Regions from separate parts of the Streptomyces sp. NPDC023838 genome, predicted to be linked through region 1. Evidence: riboswitches for the same ligand, from Rfam matches in the RefSeq annotation. Region 1 holds a riboswitch; each other region holds the start of a gene.

Region 1 (2,255 bases):
CGCGCCCTGCTGGCGGAGGTAGGCGAGCGGGTCGACGTCCGAGCCGTAGTCGGGCGTGGTGCGGATCTCGAAGTGCAGGTGCGGGCCGGTGACGTTGCCGGTGGCGCCGGAGAGGCCGATCTGCTGCCCCTCGGTCACGGTCTGCCCCGCCGAGACGGAGAGCTGCGAGAAGTGGGCGTACTGCGAGTACATGCCGTCGGCGTGCCGGATGACGACCTGGTTGCCGTACGCGCCGCCCCAGCCGGCCGAGACGACCGTGCCCGCGCCGACGGCCTTCACCACGGTGCCGGTCTCGGCCGCGAAGTCGACGCCCGTGTGGTAGCCGCTGGACCACATGGATCCGGCCATGCGGTACGGGGTGCCGATGCTCACGCTGTCGAGCGGCGCGCGGAAGCCGGCGGAGGAGCCCTGGTTCGCGGTGGTGGCCGAGGCGGTCTCGGCGGCGGACGCCTTGGGGGCGGACGCCTTGGGGGCGGACGCCTTGGGGGCGGAGGGGGCCGGGGACGACTTCGACGTGTGGGGGGCCGACGCCTTCGTACCGGAGTCGTGCGAGCCGCTCGCCTTGGCGGAGCCGTGCGACGTGCCGCCCGCGGCCTTCGCGCCGAGCGTGAGCTTCATGCCCGGACGGATCAGCGACGGGTCGGAGCCGACGACCTCGCGGTTGTCCTGGTAGAGCCGCTGCCAGCCGCCCAGCCGGTGGTCCGCGGCGATCTGCGACAGGCAGTCGCCGCTCTTGACCTTGTACGTGGTGGGGGCGGCCTGCGGGGCGGTGGCCGGAGCGGCGACGAAGGTCGTGGCGGCGCGGGCGGCCTGCTGCGGCGCGGTGGCGGGGGCGGCGGTCTTCACCGCGGCGTGCGCACCGGTGGCGCCGAGCAGCGGGATGGCGAGCGCGGCGCCACCCGTACCGGCGGCGACCATGCCCCGGGATATCGGGTTGGACTTGGGACGGCGGTGCTTACCCTTCGCGGGCATGGCGGATTCCTCTCCGGCGCCTGCGAGGTGAGCTGTCGGGTTCGGGCTGGAGCTGCCCGGCCGGGCACCGTGTACGGTGCTCCGGCTTCACCCCGAGCCGTGCCGGAATTCCGGACGGCGCTTACCTGGGTCCCCCGCTCCTGCCGCGCGTGGATGGGTGCGGATTCCGAGCGGTGGCAGGATTCGGCGGTCCACCCGGATTGCGGTGACCGTAAGCGAGCCCGGCGTGCCACGACAAGTACCCATTCGCCTTCGGGATTCCCGGCCGGGAATTCAGCCGGGAATTGCGGTCACCCTGCGTCGACCTGAATTCCCAACGGGCCCCGCCGCACGGGGGAATTCATTCGGGGCCGCCACCACGGAACGTCACGGATATGACGCTGCTCACGGACAACCGCCCTTTCCTGCGAGGCAGATGGACAGGGGCCATCAAATCGCCCAATCCGGTCGAAAATTCCAACCCATTAACCCCTTCTCACCACTCATCGCCCCACTCTGTCCAGTTTTGACCACTACATCCCGATGAAGATCTTTACCGCACCGAGAACGCGCATTCCTTATGCCGGATGCGCGCTCAGCCGCCGCAGACGGAACACCGACGCATCAAGATCGCCCCGCAGCCCGGTGTCCAGTCCCCGGTGCAGCAATACCGCTCCCCTGTGTACGGCCCCGGTGTCCAGGCACCGATAGGCCGCCGCCGGGTCCAGGGCGCGCAGCCGCACGGCCGGGGGCCGCTCCCCGTAATGCTGGGCCTGGAGGTGGGCCAGGACCACGGTGTCGTCGCCGCGCACGTACTGGACGGCGCTGAGGCCGCCCGCGGGTGGCCGCAGCCGGTACTGGTCCCCGAGCTGCACCACCGGCCGGATCGCCTTGTACAGCTCCACCCACCCGCGCGCCTCGGCCAGTTCGGCCTCGCTCCACCGGGTGAGGTCGCCGCCGACGCCGAGCACCCCGGCCATCGCGCTCACGAAGCGGAAGCGCAGGCTGCTGTGGCGGCCGTTGAGCAGGACGTTGGGGCTGTCGGTGACCCAGGCGGCCATCACCCGGGCCGGGTGCAGCTGGCTGAAGCCGTCCTGGATGGCGAGCCGGTCCAGCGGGTCGGTGTTGTCGGAGGTCCACACCTGGTCCGTACGGGAGAGGATGCCGAGGTCGATCCGGCCGCCGCCGCCCGAGCAGGACTCGAAGTCGACCGAGGGGTGTGCTGCCCGCAGCCGGTCCAACAGGGCGTACAGCGCCCGCACATGCTCGGTCCAGAGCTTCTGCGGATACTCCTCGCCGGGCCA
Region 2 (2,255 bases), on a different contig from region 1:
CGGTGCAGCAGCCCGGTCTTCGAGTAGCCGACCCGATCCGCGATCTCCTGCACGGAGGTGCCGAGGTAGCCCTGCGCGGTGAAGAGCTCGGCGGCGGCTTCGACGATCTCGGCGTCGAGCTCGGCGCGCGTCGGGCGTGGCATGACGGTCCCCCTGAGCTGATCACGTGACCTGGTCGTCGTCACCGTAACAGACCAACTGGTCCGCCACGGACTGGATGGTCTGTGACGGACCAGATGGTCCGCGAGGGGAGGCGGTGCGGCCGAAGGCGGCGACCTCGTCAGGGGGCTTCGATCAGTACGCGCCGTTCACGTTGTCGATGGAGCCGTACGTCTTGGCCGCGTAGTTGCACGCGGCGACGATGTTGGCGACGGGGTCGTAGCTGTCCGTCGACGTACCCGGCACGTGGAAGGCCTGGAAGGTGGGGTCGATGACCTGGAGCAGGCCCTTGGAGGGCGTGCCGGCCACGGCGTTGGAGTCCCAGTTGTTGATGGCCAGCGGGTTGCCCGACGACTCGCGCATGACGTTGCGGTAGATGCCCTCGTACGAGCCCGGGATGCCGTGCTGGGCCATGATGTCCAGCGACTGCCGGATCCAGCCGTCCAGGTTGTTCGCGTACGTCGACGTCTTCGCCACGGCGGCGGTCGCCTGGTGGGGCAGCGTGGTCGTCCGCGTCGAGCGGTCGGCCCGGGCCGAGGTGGCCGCACGGTCGGCCGCGGCCGTAGCCTGCGCCTTCTTGCCCACGGACAGCTCCAGGCCCGGGTGGATCAGGGCCGGGTTGCCGCCGATGGCCTGGCGGTTGTCCTGGTAGAGCTTCTTCCAGCCGCCGCTCACGTCGAGGTCCTGGGCGATCTTGGAGAGGCAGTCCCCGGCGACGACGGAGTACGTCGTCGCGGCGGCCTTCTTCACCACGATCGGCTTGGCGGCGGCCACACCCGGCGCGGCGGCCGCGACGGCGGGCGCCGCCTTCACGGCGGTGCCGGAGTGCGGCGCCGCCGAAGGTGCGGCACCGGCGCTGGTCGCGCCGATCACCGGAATGATGAGCGCGGCCCCGCCCGTGCCCGCGGCGGCGATGCCCCGGGTCAGGGAGCTGGACTTCGGGCGGCGGTGCTTACCCTTTGCAGGCATGGCGCATTCCTCTCCTTCGCCTGCGAGGTGAGCTGTCGGGTTCGGGCGAGAGCTGCCCGGCCGCGGCGCACGCGGCTTCACCCCGAGCCGTTCCGTCATCCGGATTCGGCGGCTTACCTGGGTCCCCCGCTCCTGCCATTCCGTGTGTGGGAGGTTTCCGGACAGCGGCAGGATTCGGCGGTCCATCCGGATTTGACGGTGACCGTAAACGAATTCGACTGGCCGAAACAAGACCTCAAATTCATCACGGCATCCGCGAGAAAGATCCACCAGGGAGAGGGAATACGGGCGCCCCTCTCCCCGTACCCCCAACTCCCCCTCCAGGGACCGCAATGCACGCGTTGCGGGCGCCTGCCCGCCAGGGGCCCGCGTGACCCAATTCACTCCTTCTGCCGCTCATGGCAATTCCATCGGCAGCGACTAAAGCGAAAGGTAAGCTGCTTTATCATTCCCAATGAATCGATTGGCGACATAGGAGCGGAACTACCCCTCTGTGGTCCATTTCGGACATCAAGAGATCGAGAGAGGGGCGGAGAGGCTCGATGACCTCAGCTCGGGGACCCGAGCAGTGCCATCTCCTCGGCCGTGAGCCGCAGCGCGCCCGCCGCCACGTTCTCCACCAGGTGGTCCGGGTTGCCGGTGCCGGGGATGGCCAGCACGTGGTCGCCCTGCTGGAGCGTCCACGCGAGGCGGACCTGCGCGGACGTCACCCCGTGCGCGCGGGCGACCGCGAGGACCGCGTCGTTGTCCGTGCCGCCACCCTGCCCCGCGCCGCTCTCGCGCCCCTCCCCGGCGATGGCGAAGAACGGGACGAACGCGATGCCCTGCTCGCCGCAGAGCCGCAGCACCTCGTCGGAGCCCGTACGCCGGCTGTCCAGGCCGTACCGGTTCTGCACACAGACCACCGGCGCGATGGCCTGGGCCTCCGCGAGGTGCTCAGGGTCGATGTTGGAGATGCCCAGGTGGCGGATGAGGCCCGCGTCGCGGAGTTCGGCCAGGGCGCCGAAGTGCTCGGCGAGCGAACCCGGCCCGTTGAGGCGCAGGTTGACCACATCGAGGTGGTCGCGGCCGAGCTGGCGCAGGTTCTCCTCGACCTGGCCGCGCAGCTGCTCCGGCGTGGCCCAAGG
Region 3 (2,255 bases), on a different contig from region 1:
TCGGCCCGGACCGCCACGACCGCGTCTGGCCCGCCCAGGTGCTCGGGACGTACTGCCTGGGCGGCACGCTCACCTCCCGCCTGGACCGCGTCCTGCGCGAGGAGAAGGGCTACACGTACGGAGTACGTGCGTACGGTCAGGTGCTGCGCTCCGGCGCGGAGGGCACCGGCGCGGCCATGCTCGCCATCAGCGGCTCGGTCGACACGCCCAACACCGGCCCGGCCCTGGACGACCTGTGGACGGTGCTGCGCAAGCTCGCCGCCGAGGGTCTGACGGACGCCGAGCGGGAGACCGCCGTGCAGAACCTGGTGGGCGTGGCCCCGCTGAAGTACGAGACGGCGGCCGCCGTCGCCGGGACGCTGGCCGACCAGGTCGAGCAGCACCTCCCGGACGACTTCCAGGCGCAGTTGTACGCGCGGCTGGCCGACACGGGCACCGTGGAGGCCACGGCGGCGGTCGTCAGCGCCTTCCCGGTGGACCGTCTGGTGACGGTCCTCGTCGGGGACGCGGCGCAGATCGAGGAGCCCGTCAAGGCGCTCGGGATCGGTGAAGTCACCGTCGTCGCGGGCTGATTGAGCCTCCGCCAGGGCTGTCCGCCGAAGGCGGCCGGACGAGGCGGGCGGACGAGGCGGGCGAGGACCCCGGTGGCCCAGTGGCCGCCGGGGTCCTTCCTTATGTCCGTTTTATTGGGGAGGTTGCCTGTCTGTCATGTGGCGTGCGCTACAAAAAGACGTGTCTGTTTGGTGATTGAAAGATCAGCCGTCTAGCGTCAATCGCGCTGTCCGTCACCACCCGTCGCAGCCGCGGCACCGGACAGCGATCGCCGAGTCCCCAACTGGCGCGAGCCAGGGGAGCCGGGGACCCACTCAGTCCCTGGGGTGAATCGGACGCCTCCGCCCGCGGAGGGGCCCGTAGGAGACCTTCCTGCTCCGAACCCGTCAGCTAACCCGGTAGGCGAGATGGAAGGAAAGGACACCGCCACTTCATGGCGTTCACCCGTGCCACCGGGAAGCACCGTCGTCCGAGCGCCATGTCGCGCAAGAGCGCGAACATAGCGGGCATCGCCACTCTCGCCACCGCCGGCGTCGTGGGCACCCTCGCCTCCCCGGCCCTGGCCGCCGAGAACTCGGCGCCCGCCGCGGCCTCCGTCGAGGACACCGGCATCACCCAGGCCATCGTGATCGGCGACTCCCTCGCCGACCGCATCGACGCCCAGGCCGCCGCCCAGAAGCACGCCGCCGACAAGGCCCGCGCCGCCGCCGAGGCGAAGCGCATGGCCGAGGCGAAGGCCAAGGAGGAGCGTGCCGCCAAGGAGCGCGCCGCCCGCGAGGCCGAGCGCAAGCGCCTCAACTCCTTCGTCGCCCCGATCGACGGCAGTTACGTCTCCACCGGCTACAAGACCGGCGGCTCGATCTGGTCCTCCGGCAGCCACACCGGCATCGACTTCCACGCGGGCAGCGGCACCTCGGTGCACGCCGTCGGCCTGGGCACCGTCGTCGAGGCGGGCTGGGGCGGCGCCTACGGCAACAACATCGTCATCCGCATGAACGACGGTACGTACACGCAGTACGGCCACCTGTCGTCCATCGGCGTCTCCGTCGGCCAGCGCGTCGAGCCGGGCCAGCAGATCGGCCTCTCCGGCAACACCGGCAACACGACCGGCCCGCACCTCCACTTCGAGGCCCGCACCTCCCCGGAGTACGGCTCGGACATCGACCCGATCGCGTATCTGCGCTCGCACGGCGTCAACGTCTGACGCGGTCCGTCCGCACACTCCACCGAAGCCCCCGGCGCCCCGCGCCGGGGGCTTCGGCGCTGCCGCCGCCGTGCGGTGAGCGGGCCGTGGCCAAAAGATATGCATTGCATACGGCATGTCACAGGGAATTAACAGCCGCTGGAATAGAGTCGCCGAACAGGCGTCGATCGACCGCGTTTCGCGGGGATTAAGGCGGAGGTTCGGTCATGCGCATTCCGGCGCAATCGGTATGCACGGCAATCCGCGACGACATCGTCGCGGGACTCTTCGCGCGCGGCAGCCGGCTCACCGAGGAAGTCCTCGCCCGGCGGTACGGGGTCTCCCGCGTCCCGGTCCGCGAGGCGCTGCGCACGCTGGAGTCCGAGGGCTTCGTCACCACGCGCCGGCACGCCGGGGCGTGTGTCGCCGAGCCGACCGAGCAGGAGGCCGCCGACCTGCTCGAACTGCGCACGATGCTGGAGCCACTGGCCGCCTCGCGGGCCGCCGCCCGGCGCACCGA

The links. A riboswitch is a leader RNA that binds a small molecule or an ion and turns the genes downstream of it on or off. The one in region 1 is predicted to bind cyclic di-AMP.
Region 2: another riboswitch for cyclic di-AMP. It lies ahead of AB0G17_RS33100 (LysM peptidoglycan-binding domain-containing protein); the one in region 1 lies ahead of AB0G17_RS36860 (LysM peptidoglycan-binding domain-containing M23 family metallopeptidase).
Region 3: another riboswitch for cyclic di-AMP. It lies ahead of AB0G17_RS18035 (M23 family metallopeptidase); the one in region 1 lies ahead of AB0G17_RS36860 (LysM peptidoglycan-binding domain-containing M23 family metallopeptidase).

The regions. Positions count from the first base shown of each region.
Region 1 covers NZ_JBFAAD010000068.1:6,737-8,991, reverse strand. Annotated here, with positions in the region: gene AB0G17_RS36860 (LysM peptidoglycan-binding domain-containing M23 family metallopeptidase) at 1-972, opposite strand, end outside; cyclic di-AMP (ydaO/yuaA leader) riboswitch at 977-1,142, opposite strand; gene AB0G17_RS36855 (alpha-galactosidase) at 1,530-2,255, opposite strand, start outside.
Region 2 covers NZ_JBFAAD010000043.1:5,865-8,119, forward strand. Annotated here, with positions in the region: gene AB0G17_RS33095 (helix-turn-helix domain-containing protein) at 1-143, opposite strand, end outside; gene AB0G17_RS33100 (LysM peptidoglycan-binding domain-containing protein) at 295-1,128, opposite strand; cyclic di-AMP (ydaO/yuaA leader) riboswitch at 1,133-1,318, opposite strand; gene AB0G17_RS33105 (aldo/keto reductase) at 1,677-2,255, opposite strand, start outside.
Region 3 covers NZ_JBFAAD010000013.1:36,571-38,825, reverse strand. Annotated here, with positions in the region: gene AB0G17_RS18040 (pitrilysin family protein) at 1-572, shown strand, start outside; cyclic di-AMP (ydaO/yuaA leader) riboswitch at 812-972, shown strand; gene AB0G17_RS18035 (M23 family metallopeptidase) at 986-1,756, shown strand; gene AB0G17_RS18030 (GntR family transcriptional regulator) at 1,963-2,255, shown strand, end outside.